3 regions of the Micrococcus antarcticus genome follow, and region 3 is predicted to be linked to each of the others. Evidence: riboswitches for the same ligand, from Rfam matches in the RefSeq annotation. Region 3 holds a riboswitch; each other region holds the start of a gene.
The links. Region 3 has a riboswitch for thiamine pyrophosphate ahead of LG274_RS01400 (NUDIX hydrolase). Riboswitches for the same ligand answer to the same signal wherever they lie in the genome.
Positions count from the first base shown of each region.

Region 1: another riboswitch for thiamine pyrophosphate. It lies ahead of LG274_RS06330 (thiamine ABC transporter substrate binding subunit); the one in region 3 lies ahead of LG274_RS01400 (NUDIX hydrolase).
Region 2: another riboswitch for thiamine pyrophosphate. It lies ahead of LG274_RS00300 (FAD-dependent oxidoreductase); the one in region 3 lies ahead of LG274_RS01400 (NUDIX hydrolase).

Region 1 covers NZ_CP085253.1:1,361,343-1,366,020, forward strand. Annotated here, with positions in the region: gene LG274_RS06320 (agmatine deiminase family protein) at 1-322, shown strand, start outside; gene LG274_RS06325 (AI-2E family transporter) at 216-1,613, opposite strand; TPP riboswitch at 1,659-1,764, shown strand; gene LG274_RS06330 (thiamine ABC transporter substrate binding subunit) at 1,825-2,952, shown strand; gene LG274_RS06335 (ABC transporter permease) at 2,949-4,678, shown strand, end outside.
Region 2 covers NZ_CP085253.1:56,613-61,290, forward strand. Annotated here, with positions in the region: gene thiD (bifunctional hydroxymethylpyrimidine kinase/phosphomethylpyrimidine kinase) at 62-925, shown strand; gene LG274_RS00295 (thiamine phosphate synthase) at 1,113-1,826, opposite strand; TPP riboswitch at 1,873-1,977, shown strand; gene LG274_RS00300 (FAD-dependent oxidoreductase) at 1,982-3,292, shown strand; gene thiS (sulfur carrier protein ThiS) at 3,289-3,534, shown strand; gene LG274_RS00310 (thiazole synthase) at 3,527-4,357, shown strand; gene moeB (molybdopterin-synthase adenylyltransferase MoeB) at 4,359-4,678, shown strand, end outside.
Region 3 covers NZ_CP085253.1:285,854-290,531, reverse strand. Annotated here, with positions in the region: gene mobF (MobF family relaxase) at 1-1,434, opposite strand, end outside; TPP riboswitch at 1,837-1,956, shown strand; gene LG274_RS01400 (NUDIX hydrolase) at 1,972-2,469, shown strand; gene thiD (bifunctional hydroxymethylpyrimidine kinase/phosphomethylpyrimidine kinase) at 2,466-3,347, shown strand; gene thiE (thiamine phosphate synthase) at 3,385-4,023, opposite strand; gene LG274_RS01385 (hydroxyethylthiazole kinase) at 4,020-4,574, opposite strand; one part of gene LG274_RS01380 (IS3 family transposase) at 4,612-4,678, opposite strand, start outside.

The DNA.
Region 1 (4,678 bases), 1.1 Mb from region 3:
CGTGCCCGGGGGCGCGCTGCCCGAGGCCTACGACCCCGCCGAGCAGGGGGTGCGCTCGCTCGTGGACGCCGTCCCGATGGGCGGGCACGTGCTGCGGCCGGCGTTCGAGGACGCGCCGACGGAGGAGGCGGCCACGGCGCTCACGGCCGAGCTGCACCCGGGACGGCGTCAGCTGCGCTTCCCGGCGCCTCCCCTGCTGCGCCTGGCCGGCTCCCTCACCGACCTGGTGCTGGTGCAGCCCCGTTTGCAAGACCGGCCACGGGATCCGGGGCCGGACTCAGCGGCGGCCCCGCATCCTCCGGCCGCTCCCCCACGCCGCTGACCCCGGCGGGGGGCTGCCCCCGCTTGGCGCGCCGGGCCTCCGCGGGGCTCAGGCCCACGCTCACCCCGCGCGCCTCCTCGCGCGTGTGGCTGCCCTCCTCCGCGGAGGAGCCGCCGCGCAGCCGGGCCAGAAGGGTGGACTGCCTCCGCTCCATGCCCTTCAGGTCCGAGGCGATCAGCGAGTTGATCCACCGTGCGTTCGGATCGGCGTCGATCAGGATGGCCTTGGCCAGCAGGGTGCACGGGAGGGCGAGGATCGCACCGAGCGGGCCGAGGACCCACGCCCAGAACAGCAGGGAGAGGAAGCTGACGGTGGGGATCACGCCGATCGCGTCCCCGGCCACCTTGGGCTGGATGATGGACTGCAGCACGAAGTTGAGCACCGAGTAGCTGATGACGACGCCGAGGAAGGCGGGCCAGCCGCCCTCCGCGAGGCCCAGGATGGCCGGCGGGATCAGGCCGATGATGAAGCCGATGTTGGGCACGTAGTTGGTGAGGAAGCTCAGCACGCCCCACACGAGGGCCATCGGCACGCCGATCACCAGGAGCGCCACGACGTCCAGGACGGCCACGATCAGCCCGAACACGGTGGTCACCACCCAGTACCGGCGCACGCCGCCCGCGAAGTCCATGAGCGCCTGGCCGAACTCCCGGCGGGCCGAGCTCAGCAGCTGGACGCGGCGCTCCACGGCCATGGAGTCCATGGCCAGGAAGAACATCCCCATGACCACGGTGATCAGCAGGCCCACCACCGCGTAGACGTTGGACGCGATGGCGGTCAGCGCGGTGACGGCGGCGCCCGTGACCTGCTTGATGTCCACGGCCTGCAGCTGCGCGTTCACCATGTCCGGGGTGAGCCCCTGGGAGGACAGCCACGCCGAGACGTCCTGCATGATCGCCTGGAACCGCCCCGCGTACTCGGGCAGGGAGCTCACCAGCTCGAGCCCGGACCAGAAGATCAGCCCCACGAACACGGCCAGCACGGTGACCACGAGGAGCACCGTGGCCGTGGCCCCGAGGACGGGGTGCACGCCGCGCTCGATCAGCCAGCGCTGCAGGGGGTAGGCCACGATCACGAGGTTCAGCCCGAGGAAGACGGGCGCGATGATGGAGGCGATGCCCTGCAGGAACTGCACGAGCACCACGAGGCCCGCGAGCGTCAGCACGATCACGAGCATGCGCGGCCACATCCGGTGCGGCCGGCGGATGTCCCAGTCGGAGGCCGGCGTCGCCGGGGCGACCTGGGGGGCGGGGGCGGGTCCGGCCGGCGCGGCCTCGTCGGGGGTGCTCACGCGTGCAGTCTAAGGTCGGCGCGGACGCGATAGGCTGGCTCCAGTCCACATCGACAGGGGAGCGCCGCAGCGGCGCTGAGAGTGCGGTCCGCCGCAGACCCTCGAACCTGCTCCGGCTCGCACCGGCGAAGGAAGTCGAGACCCTTTCCCGGGGCGTCCGCATGCCGCGGGCCCGCCCCCGGCCCCTCCCGCCGCGCAGGAGGAGACCCGCATGACCCGCACCGCCACCGAACACGCCCGCCGCCCGCGCACCGCCGCGCTGGCGGCCCTCTCCGTCGCCGCCCTCGCCCTCACGGGCTGCTCGCTCTCCGGCCAGGGGGGCTCCGGCTCCTCCTCCGCGGCGGGCTCCGCGGACGCCGCGGCCGCGGCCACCACGTCCGGCTCCGACTCCGCGGGCGGTGGCAAGACCGTCACGATCATGACCCATGACTCCTTCGCGCTGCCCGAGGAGCTCATCGCCCGGTTCGAGCAGGAGTCGGGCCACCAGCTCTCCACCACCGCCCCGGGCGACGCCGGCTCCGTGGTCAACCAGCTGCTGCTCGCCAAGGACCACCCCACGGTGGACGGCGTGTACGGCATCGAGGACCACTCCACGCACCGGCTCATCGACGAGGGCGTGGTGGCCGAGTACACCCCCGCGAACCTGCCCGAGTCCGCGAAGGACCGCGTGGTCGAGGGCCGGATGATCCCCGTGGACCAGGGCCAGGTGTGCCTCAACGTGGACACCCCGTGGTTCGAGGCGGAGGGGGTGGAGGTCCCCGACTCCCTCGAGGACGTCACCGACCCCCAGTACGCGACGCTGACGGTGCTCACCAGCCCCGTGACCTCCTCCCCCGGCCTCGCCCTCCTGGCCGCCACCAAGGAGGAGTTCGGCGACGACTGGAGGGGCTGGTGGGAGAAGGCCCTCGACGGCGGCGCCAAGGTGGACGCCTCGTGGTCGGACGCGTACTACACCGACTTCTCCGGCGGCGAGGGCAAGGGCGAGTACCCGATCGTGCTCTCCTACTCCTCCTCCCCCGCGTTCGCCCCGGCCACGGACGTCCTGGAGGCCTCCTGCACCCCGCAGACGGAGTACGCCGGCGTCGTCGAGGGCGCGAAGAACCCCGAGGGCGCGCAGGCGTTCATCGACTTCCTCCTCTCCGAGGACGTGCAGAAGGCGCTGCCGGAGTCCATGTACATGTACCCGATCGACGAGTCCGTGGAGCTGCCCGCCGAGTGGGCCGAGAACGCCCCCCTCGCCGAGGACCCCATCTCCCCGGATCCGAAGGCCGTGGACGCCGAGCGCGAGGAGCTGCTCAAGGAGTGGACCGCGCTGCACGAGGAGCACGCCGGGAAGTGACCTCTCAGGTCCCCGGCCCGCCCGCGCTCGCCGAGCCCGTCCTCGCGCCCCCGGGTCGCCCCGCGGGCGGACGGCCACGGCGCCGCACGCGGGCCGGCGGGGACGGGATCGGCGCGTGGTGGCTGCTCGCCGCCGTCGTGCCGCTCGCGTTCCTGGCGGTGTTCTTCGCGTGGCCCGTGGCGGCCATGCTGTGGCGCGGCGTGTCCGCGGACGGCGCACTGGACCTCACCGCGTTCGGCGAGGTCCTCGCCCGCGAGCGCACATGGCGGATCCTCGGGCAGACCCTGGGGATGGCGGCGGCCGGCACGGTGGCCGCCCTCCTGCTCGGGCTGCCGGCCGCACTCGTGCTGCACCGCCGGGCGTTCCCGGGCCGCGCGCTGCTGCGCGCGGTGGTGACGGTCCCGTTCGTGCTGCCCACCGTCGTCGTGGGCGTGGCGTTCCGCGCCGTGCTGGCCCCCGGCGGGCCGCTGGGGTGGACGGGCCTGGACCAGTCCACCGCCGCCGTCGTGCTGGCCCTCGTGTTCTTCAACGTCTCCGTGGTGGTCCGCCAGGTGGGCGCGCTGTGGGCGTCGCTGGACCCGCGGCAGGAGGAGGCCGCGCGCACCCTCGGGGCCTCGCCCTGGCGCGCGTTCCGCACCGTGACCCTCCCGCAGCTGGCGCCCGCCGTGGCCAGCTCGGCCGCACTCGTGTTCCTCTTCTGCTCCTCGGCGTTCGGGATCGTCCAGACCCTGGGCCGGCCGGGCTACGGCACCCTCGAGTCCGAGATCTGGGTGCAGACCTCGGTGTACCTGGACCTGCGGGTGGCCGCGGTGTTCTCCACGCTGCAGTTCCTGGTGGTCATGGCCGCCGTCGGGATCTCCGGGGCCACCGCGGCGCGGAGCGTGCGCGCCCTGCGCCTGCGGGACGCCCCGCTGCGCCGCCTCACCCGCGCGGACGCGCTGCCCGTGGCCGCCACGCTGGCCACCGCGGCGCTCGTGCTGCTGCCGCTGGGCACCCTCGTGCTCCGCTCCTTCCACTCGAGCCAGGGGTGGGGGCTGCGCAACTACACCCTGCTGGCCACGAGCTCGGGGGCCGGCTTCGCCGGCGGCACCACGCCCCTGGAGGCGCTGGACCACTCGTGGCGCACCGCCGTGGACGCCACGCTCCTCACCCTGCTCGCCGGCGTGCCGCTCGCGCTCCTGCTCACGCGGCCCGTGCGCTCGGCGCTCGCCCGGCGGGCCCAGCGCTGGCTCGACGGCGCCGTCCTGCTGCCCCTCGGCGTCTCCGCCGTGACGGTGGGCTTCGGGTTCGTCGTCTCCCTGCGGGCGCAGGCCCCGGACCTGGCCGCCTCGGGACTGCTCGTGCCGCTCGCGCAGGCGGTGGTGGCGCTGCCCCTCGTGGTGCGCTCGCTCGTGCCCGTGCTGGCCTCCGTCGACCCGCGGCTGCGGGAGGCCGCCCGCACACTCGGGGCGGGGCCGCTGCGCGTGCTGGCCACGGTGGACGGGCCGTTCCTGGCGCGTGGGCTGGGGCTGGCGGCGGGGTTCGCGTTCGCGGTGTCCCTCGGTGAGTTCGGGGCCACGAGCTTCCTCGCCAGCCCGGACCGACCCACGCTGCCCGTGCTGATCGTGCGGCTGCTCGGCCGGCCGGGCGCGGACAACTACGGGATGGCGCTCGCCGCGGCCACGGTACTGGCCGTGCTGAGCGCCGCGATCATGCTGGTGTGCGAGAGGCTGCGTCCCCGGGGCGC
Region 2 (4,678 bases), 230 kb from region 3:
CATCCGGGCCGCGTGTGTCGAACCGCCCGGCGGGGGCGCCGGACGTGGCACCCTGGGCCGCATGAGCGCCCCCGACTGCCGGTCCGTGCCCCGCGTCCTGTCCATCGCCGGCTCCGACTCCGGCGGCGGCGCCGGCATCCAGGCCGACCTCAAGACCATCGCGGCGTGGGGCGGCTACGGGCTCACCGCGATCACGGCCGTCACGGCGCAGAACACGCAGGGCGTGCAGGCGGTGCATCCGCTGCCCGTCGACGTCGTCCGCGCCCAGCTGGACTCGGTCGCCGCGGACATCGGGCTCGACGCCGTGAAGATCGGCATGCTCGGCTCGCCCGAGCTCCGGGATGCCGTCCGCGACTGGCTCGAGCGGGTCCGGCCCCCGCGCGTCGTGCTGGATCCCGTGATGGTGGCGAGCTCGGGGGACGCGCTCTCCGACGCCGCCGTGCCCGCCGGGTGGGCGCCGCTGCTCGCAGCGGTGGACGTCGTCACGCCCAACCTGCCCGAACTCGCGGCGTTGACCGGCGCGGACGTCCCCGCGCGGTGGGCGGACGCCCTGGAGCTGGCCCGCGGCCTCGCCGCGGAGCACGGCGTGACGGTCGTCCTGAAGGGCGGCCACCTCCGGCATGCCGCGGACCTCGCGGAAGGGGTCCCGGACGCCGTGATCGGCCCCGAAGGCCGGGTCACCGAGGTGCGCGGCGCGCGCGTCTCCTCCCGGTCGACGCATGGAACGGGCTGCACGCTCTCCTCGGCGCTCGCGGTGCTCGCCGCGGGCGGGACGGCCTGGGAGGACGCCCTGCGCACGGCCAAGCCGTGGCTCGCGGAGGCCATCGCGGCGGGGGAGCGGCTCGACGTCGGCCGGCGCACCGACCGCTGGCACGGCCCGCTCGACCACAGCCATCGGGACCGGGGGGCGGGCGATCGGGACTGATCGTTCTGGAATGGCTGCCCTCGAACCATGGGCAGACCCAGGGAGTTCGACGAGGCCGCTCCTGGAGGTACCCCTCGACGAGACGCAGGAGCACGACCGCGTCATGGTCACGGTCGATGACCCCGTGGCGAGGGCGGGGGTCGTCCACGCGGCGCTGCCGCGCCGCTCCCACCCGGGCGCGGCAGCGTCAGCCCGTGACCGCCGCACGCAGACTCCGCGCCGCCGCCTCCGGATCGTCGGCGCCGGTCACGGCCCGCACCACCACGATCCGCTCGGCGCCCGTGCCCAGCACCGCGGGCACACGGTCCTCGTCGATCCCGCCGATCGCGAAGAACACACGTCCCGCCGCCTCGCCGCCGGGGGCGGTGATCTCCGCCGCGAACCGCGGCAGAGCGAGCCCCACGGCGGCCCGGCCGGGCTTGGTCGGCGTCTCCCACACCGGCCCGGTGCAGAAGTAGTCCAGCTCCGGATCGGCCGCGGCCCCGCGCACCTGCTCCTCGGTGCGGCAGGACCGCCCGAGCAGCACCTCGGGGCCGAGCACGCGCCTCGCCTGCGTGCTCGTCAGGTCGTCCTGGCCCGCGTGGAACACGTCCGCGCCGGCCAGGAGTGCGACGTCGGCCCGGTCGTTCGCGGCGGACAGCGCCCCGTGCTCGCGCGCCAGCTCCACCACGATCGCCAGGGCCTCGAGCTCGACGCCCACCTCGACCCGCTTGTCCCGCACCTGCAGGGCGTCCACGCCGCCGCGAAAGCACGCGGCCGCGAAGGCGGCGAACGCGCCGGCGTCAAGGGCGCCGTCGTCGCGGACGTGGCGGGAGAGGTCCGTGCAGACGTACAGGCGGGCGCCCGCGAGGCGGCGGGCGCGCTCGGCGCGTGTGGCGAGGGCGGCGGGGCGGTGCGGCATGCGCCCACCCTGCCACGTCCGCCCACCGGGCGTATGCTGGGCGGCATCCATGGGAGCCCGCGCCACAGCGGGCTGAGAGGGACGCAGTCCGCGCACGCGCGGGGCGCGCCGACCATCAGACTCGATGCGGATCATGCCGCCGTGAGGAGGAGCCCATGCGCTGCGTGGTGGTGGGGGCCGGGATCGTCGGCCTCGCGACGGCCGTGCGCCTGCGGGACGCCGGCCACGAGGTGACCGTGATCGCCCCAGACCTGGACGCGCCCGCCGTCGGCGACGCCGCCACCCACGCCGCGGCCGGCATGCTCGCCCCGCTCGGGGAGACCCAGTACTCGCAGTCCGGGCTCGGCGCGCTCCTCGCCCGGTCCTGGGCGCTCACCGGCGACCTCGTCGCCCGGATCGAGGCCGGTGGCGCCTCCGCGGGTCACCGCGTGGAGGGTGCGTGGCTCGTGGGCGCCGAGCCCGCCGACGCGCGGCGCTGGCGCGAGACGCTCGCGGCCGTCGACGCCGCGGGCGCGGATCAGGCCCCCGCCGCGGAGCCCGGCACCGCCCTGCGGCTGCCGCGTCCCGTCGCCCCAGTGACGGTCGCGGCGCTGCGCCGCGCCGAGCCGGCCCTCTCACCCGCCCTCGCCGGCGCCCTCGACGCCCCCGACGACGATCAGCTCGACCCCCGCCGGGCCCGTGCCGCGGCCCTGACGCGCCTCGCCGCCGACGACGGCGTGCACCTGGTCCCCGCCCGTGCCGTGACGGTGCACCAGGTGGGCGAGGAGGTGGAGGTGACCACCGCCGGGTGTGCCGGGACCGCGCAGCCGATCACCGCCGACGTCGCCGTGCTGGCCGCGGGGCTCGGCCACGCCGCGCTCGGGGGCGACCCCGCCGCCCTGCCCCTGCCGCTGCGCCCCGTGCACGGGGACATCCTGCGCCTGCGGGTGCCGGCGTCCCTGCTGGCCCCGGGAGAGGAGCACCTGCTCAGCCGGACCGTGCGCGCTCTGGTGGGCGGACGGCCCGTGTACCTCGTCCCGCGCGCGGGCGGCGGGCTCGTGCTCGGCGCGACGAGCCGCGAGGACCGCGAGGCCGGCACCCCCGCCGGCGCCGTGCTCGACCTCCTCGAGGACGCCGCCCGCATCCTGCCCGCCATCCGGGACTGCCTGCTCGAGGAGGTCACCACGCGCGCCCGCCCCGGCAGCCCCGACGACGCCCCGTTCCTCGGCCCGCTGCCGGATGCGCCCCGAGTGATCGTCTGCACCGGCCACCACCGGCACGGGGTGCTGCTCGCGGCGTGGTCGGCGCACGCCGCGCTGGAGCTGGTTCGCCGGGCGGCGGGGGAGCCGGGCAGGCCGGGCGGGGCCGGCCCCGCCTGGACCGCCGCCGACGAGGGGCTGCTCGACCTCGTCCGCCCCGACCGCTTCGCCGTCTCGGCGCCGTCCGCCGAGTCGTCCCCCGCCCCCACGCAGGAGGTCCCCGCATGAACCCGCACACCCTGACGGTCAACGGCGAGGCGAGAGCGTTCGACGCGCCGCTCTCCCTCCGCGCGGTGGTCGCGCAGCTGACCGGCCGCGAGATCCGCCCCGACGGCACGGCCGCCGACGGCGGACGGCTCGGCGTCGCGGTCGCGGTGGACGAGGCCGTCGTGCCGCGCTCCCGCTGGGACGCCACCGTGCCCGAGGCCGGTGCGCGTCTCGAGATCGTGACGGCGGTGCAGGGTGGCTGAGCGCGGGGGAGCACCGGACGTCGTCCCGCCCCTCACCGTCGGCGGTCGCGAGATCGGCTCGCGCCTCATCATGGGCACGGGCGGCATCACGGACCTCGCCGCGCTCGAGGCCGCCCTGGTCGCCTCGGGCACCACGCTCACGACCGTCGCCATGCGCCGCCACGCCGTGGGCGGGGGCTCGGGCGTGATCCCGCTGCTGGACCGTCTCGGCATCGAGGTGCTCCCCAACACGGCGGGCTGCCACACGGCGCGCGATGCCGTCCTCACCGCGCAGCTGGCCCGCGAGGCGCTCGAGACGGACATGGTCAAGGTGGAGGTGATCGCCGACGAGCGCACCTTGCTGCCCGACGTCGTCGAGACCCTCGAGGCCACCGAGCGGCTCGTCGCCGACGGCTTCACCGTGCTGGCCTACACCTCGGACGACCCCGTGGCCGCGCGGCGCCTCGAGCAGGCGGGCGCGGCCGCCGTCATGCCGCTCGGCTCGCCGATCGGCAGCGGCCTGGGCATCCTCAACCGCCACTCCCTCGAGCTGATCTGCGAGCGCGCGTCCGTGCCGATCATCCTCGACGCCGGCGTGGGCACCGCCTCGGACGCGGTCCTCGCGGTGGAGGCCGGGTGCGACGCCGTCCTGGCCGCGTCCGCCATCACGCGCGCCGCGCATCCGGCGCGCATGGCCCGGGCGCTCGCGCTCGCGGTCGAGTCCGGCTGGGAGGCCGCCCACGCCGGGCGCATCCCGCCGCGTCCGCTCGCCACGGCGTCCTCGCCGATGGCCGGGCGGATCGCCCCCGTGGGCGAGGGCGACGACCGGACGGGGTGGTGGTGAGGTGAGCGCCGCGGACCCCCGCGGGTGCCGCGCGCCGCACGGCCTCGACGAGCTCGCCGACACGCAGCTCGAGCGCTTCTCCCGGCAGATCGCCCTCGAGGGCTTCGGCCCCGAGGCCCAGCTCGCGCTGCTGCGCTCCCGCGTGCTGGTGGTGGGAGCCGGCGGCCTCGGTGCGCCCGTGCTCACCTACCTGGCCGCGGCCGGGGTGGGGGAGGTCCACGTGATCGACGACGACGTCGTCGAGCGCTCGAACCTGCACCGTCAGGTCATCCACGGCGAGGACGTCCTCGGGCGGCCGAAGACCGCCTCGGCCGCCGCCCG
Region 3 (4,678 bases):
CGGCCGGAAGACGCTCGTGCCGTCGATGCGGCGGAATGCCGCCGGTGACGTGGCGAGGTCGGGCGGCGTAAGCCGCAGCGAGGCAATCTCGGACGCGTCGGTGACCATCCCGACGATCGCCTCACGATCCCGTGCGCTGGCGAACCGCCAGCCCATCGTCTGCCGTGAGGCTTCCGCATGCAGATTCCAGCGCCGCCACGTCGACCGCTTCTCACCCACTACGGTCACGACCGAGGCGCCGAGTTCAGTAACTAGTTCCAGGGGCACGTCGTCGGCGCGCAGCACTGATGGCGGCTCGTTGCTCGTCGAGCGGCTGGCCCACGATGTTGCGTCGTCTCCGAGGATGGTGGTGGCGCGGCTGCGCCACTCGGCAGTGAGGTCAGCCAGCGATCGCACCTCTTTGTCCGGGCGGGTCGCGAGGGTGGCTTGGGCACGGAGCTTCATGATCGTCGCCGCAGAGGGACGTCGACCATGCTTCGCCACATGCTCGGCGATGAGCCGGTCAGCCTCAGCCTCGATGTCGTGCGAGCGGGTCGAGAAGGCGGCGATCAACTCATCGGGGACAGCCGCGATCTCCCAGGACGGATTCCGATCCCGGCCCCGTTCCCGGGCCTCCCAGCCGACGCCAAAGGTGCGGGTGAGTCGATCGGCGAGAACCGCGTTGTAATGCTCGGACAGGGCGACCACGGCGGCGTGCATCGGCCGGCCGTCCAACGACCGCCACTTCCCATCGAACGCGGTCTGAATCTTGTTGCTGACCACGACATGGGTGTGCAACTGCGGGTCACCGGCGCGGGAGTCGTAGTGATCGAACGCCGTGGCGATCAGCCCGGTCACGTCGACCTGCGCGACCGCCCCGTCGCCGGCGGTGACGCCGGTGCGGGTGGCGGCGACCTCACGTTCCATGAAATCCACTACCCCGGCGACCGCGTCGTGGTGGGCTTCGGCGATCAGCGCCTGAGTCCCCGCGTCAGCCACAGCCCATAGCACCGAGACGGATTTCGGGACGGAAAATGTGTAGTCGAAGCCGGCCACGGCGCGACGGGTCCCGCGTGCGGCTTCTTCGGCCTCGATCTGCGCGATCGCCTCCGCCCGTCCAGCTGGCCCCAAGTCGCTCGGCAGTCGGTCGACCCGATGCTTGATGCGTTCGGTGACCGGAGCGTACGCGGGGAACGCTCTACCGAGTGGCTCTCCGGTGACGGGGTCGCGGCCCATCCCGATCAAGAGCTGAAGCTGCGCCTCCGAAACTTGATCGCCGCTCCCGAGGCGACCACCGCCAAGGCCGGTGAGGCCGGAGCCGAGCCACCGTCCCGGCGGGGTACCGTGCTCGGCGTAGTAGCGCGTCAACGGAGTCGACAGCGAACGCTCACCATCAGCTGCGGCGACCGAGCGCAACAGGTACTTGTAGCCGTCACCCGCGCTCATGACCCGCATCGACACCGTCATGCTGACCAGGTGCACACCATCGGCGTCCGACGAGCGGGTAGGACTGCGCACCCCTCTCAGCGAATGTCATCACGCGACCGCATGGCGAGGTTCGCGACTGAGCTGCCGGTATCGGGTGGGCGTGACGCTGACACACTGGCAGAACGCACGGTGATCGAGGGTCCTGGCTCGCTGCCACGCAACATGTTCTCCCGGGCACAACCACGCCGCCGAAAGTGACCGCTTTCTCGCGAACTCGCTGAGCAAAATCACCGACCCGGCGCGCGGGTGACCTCCGGATGGCTCTGGTTCCTGCTGGGTCGCTGCATCGTCGCGCGCGGAGTCTCACGTCGAGGTGCCCGCGAGGGCTGGGTGGGGGCGTTGCTCCTTGTGGCCGCCGATGTTAGCGTGGCGGGTACCGAGGGGTGTCCCGATAAGGGGCTGAGATTCCGTTAGGCCGTAAGGCGTCACGGTGACCCTTTGAACCTGATCCGGATCATGCCGGCGAAGGGACAGGTCTAGTCGGCTCGATCCTTTGCCGGCCTCGTGAGAGAGGCCGCCGTGTCATCGTCATTGAATAACGCTCGTTTTCCTTCCAGTGTGTCGGCGGTGCGTCCGGTTGTGGCGACGATCGCCGCGGTCTTCCGAGAGGGCAGGGTGCTGCTGGTGCGGCGCGCCAATCCGCCCGATGCTGGTCGCTGGGGGTTTCCAGGCGGGAAGATCGAAGGTGGGGAAACGATCGAGCAGGCCGCGGTTCGTGAGCTTCTGGAGGAGACGGGGGTTCGGGGCGAGGCACACCGGGTGTTCACAGCCGTCGACGCGTTCGATCGCGACGAGAGCGGCTGTCTGCGGCAACATTTCGTGCTGGTCGCGGTGCTGTGCCGATGGATCTCGGGTGAACCCGTAGCGGGTGATGATGCGCTTGAGGTGCGGTGGTTTGATCTCGGGGAACTGGATGATCCAGCAATGGCGCTGAGTCTCGACGTCGCGGACGTCGCGCGTCACGCGGCCGCCCTCGCCGAAGCCGAGGGGATCGCGCGATGACGATGAACATCCTCTCCATCGCCGGCACTGATCCGACCGGCGGGGCCGGTATTCATGCCGACATTAAGGCGTTCTCGGCCATGGGCGGTTACGCCATGGCGGCCATCACCGCGGTGGTGGCGCAGAACACGCGCGGTGTGCGCTCGTTCGTTGCCCTCGATCCGAGCTTCGTGGGTGATCAGATCGACGCGGTGTTCGACGATGTTCGGGTCGATGCGGTCAAGATCGGCATGGTCGCCAATGCGCGCATCGTCGAGACCATCGCGCAACGGCTTTATGCTCATCGCGCGGGGAACATTGTGCTCGATCCGGTCATGGTCGCGAAGAGCGGCGATCATCTTCTGGAGCCTGATGCGGTCGCGGCGATCAGTGAGCTTCTGGTGCCGCTGGCGACGGTGACGACGCCGAATCTGCCCGAGGCCGACGTCCTGCTCGGCACTGATGCCAAGTGGTCGCTCGATGCGATGCGCACCAGTGCGGTGGAGCTGCGCCAGCTTGGCTCGGAGTGGATACTGCTCAAAGGCGGGCACCTGCACGGATCGGCGCAGAGCGTCGACCTGCTGCACGGGCCGCAGACGACGATCGAACTTTCGGCACCTCGCATCCGGACGCGAAGTGATCACGGTACCGGCTGCACCTTATCGGCCGCGATCGCGGCGTTGCTGCCCACCTGCTCGGTCGAGGATAGTGCGCGGATGGCGAAGGCCTACCTCCACGGTGCGCTGGCAGCCAGCGAAGATCTCGATGTCGGGCACGGGCACGGGCCTCTGCATCACTTTCATCAGCTCTGGCGAGAGCTGCCCCGTTCGCTCGCCGAACTGTCTGGGACTGGCGAAACGACGACAACGCAATCAGCCGAACATGGGAACAGCCGATGACGCGTGGGGGAATGGAGCACGCATACGATCGTCACCGTTAGCGCTCCCACTCACGCGTAAGCGTGCGAGCGGCGCTTTCGGGGTCTGCCGCTGCGCACACCGCGGAGACGACGGCGATTCCAGCCGCGCCGGCGCGCTTGAGCGGCGCGACATCCGCCAGCGTGATTCCGCCGATCGCCACGCACGGGATCTGCGTATTCGCCACAAGCTCAGCGAAACCATCGACGCCGAGCGCGGGCGGGTGATCCGGCTTGGTCGTGGTCGGTCGAATCACGCCGACGCCCAGGTAGTCGACCGTGCCCGCGGGTAGCTGCGAGACCGCTGCCAGATGCGCGGAGGTGTTCGCGGTGAGGCCTACGATGGCGTGCCTGCCGAGTGCTTGCCGCGCGGTGAGCGCCCTCGCGTCTCCTTGGCCGAGGTGTACGCCGTCTACGAGAATGCCGCGATCGCGGGCTGCGATCGCCACATCGAGGCGATCGTTCACTATGAGCCGCGCGCGTCCGTCGATAGCTTCCGCGAGTTCCTCTACCTGGCGCAACTGATCATCGAAACCCGCCTTCTTGTCACGCAGTTGCACGATCCTCGCGCCACCCCGAACCGCTCTGCGCACGGTCTCGGCGACTCCGCGAGCGCCGCAGATGTCCCGGTCCGTGATCACATACAGCCCAAGCTTCACGCGCCTGCCCCGTTCGGTTCCGGGGTGCTCGCGTGCTCCGCCCGTACTCGCGCGGCCTCGACGGCCTCCTCCGGCGACAGACTCGCGAGCGCGTCGAGGAACCGAACCGCGAACGATCCTGGACCCGCAGCACCGCGTGCGGCCCGCTCGGCAGCAATCCCGTAGATCACATGGGCGGACGCTGTAGCGTCCAGCGTGGAAATCTGGCCGCGCACGGCCAGAACGGCTGCGATGACCGACCCCAGTGCGCATCCTCCGCCCGTCATGCGGGTCAGGAGCGCGTCACCGTTCGCCACGCGCACCATGGCCTTGCCGTCGGTGATGAGATCTTCGGGCCCAGAGACGGCGATCACGTTGTCGTGTTCTCGGGCGAAGGTGATCGCCGCCGTGGCTGCGGTGTAGGTGGAATCGGTGGCGTCCACACCGCGACCTCCCGAGCTGGCGCCCGCGAGCGCAAGGATTTCGGAGGCGTTTCCTCGCACGGCGGTGGGATGGAATCGGATGAGGTCGACGGCGAGGTCTGTGCGGACGGGCAGCGCACCGATCGCCACTGGGTCCAACTGAAGCGCCCTGGGTTTCGTTCCGAGGTCAGGACGCAACGGGCGCTGAATCCTGGTCGTGAGTGTAGGCCGCCTCGACCTCCACTGGAGTGCGG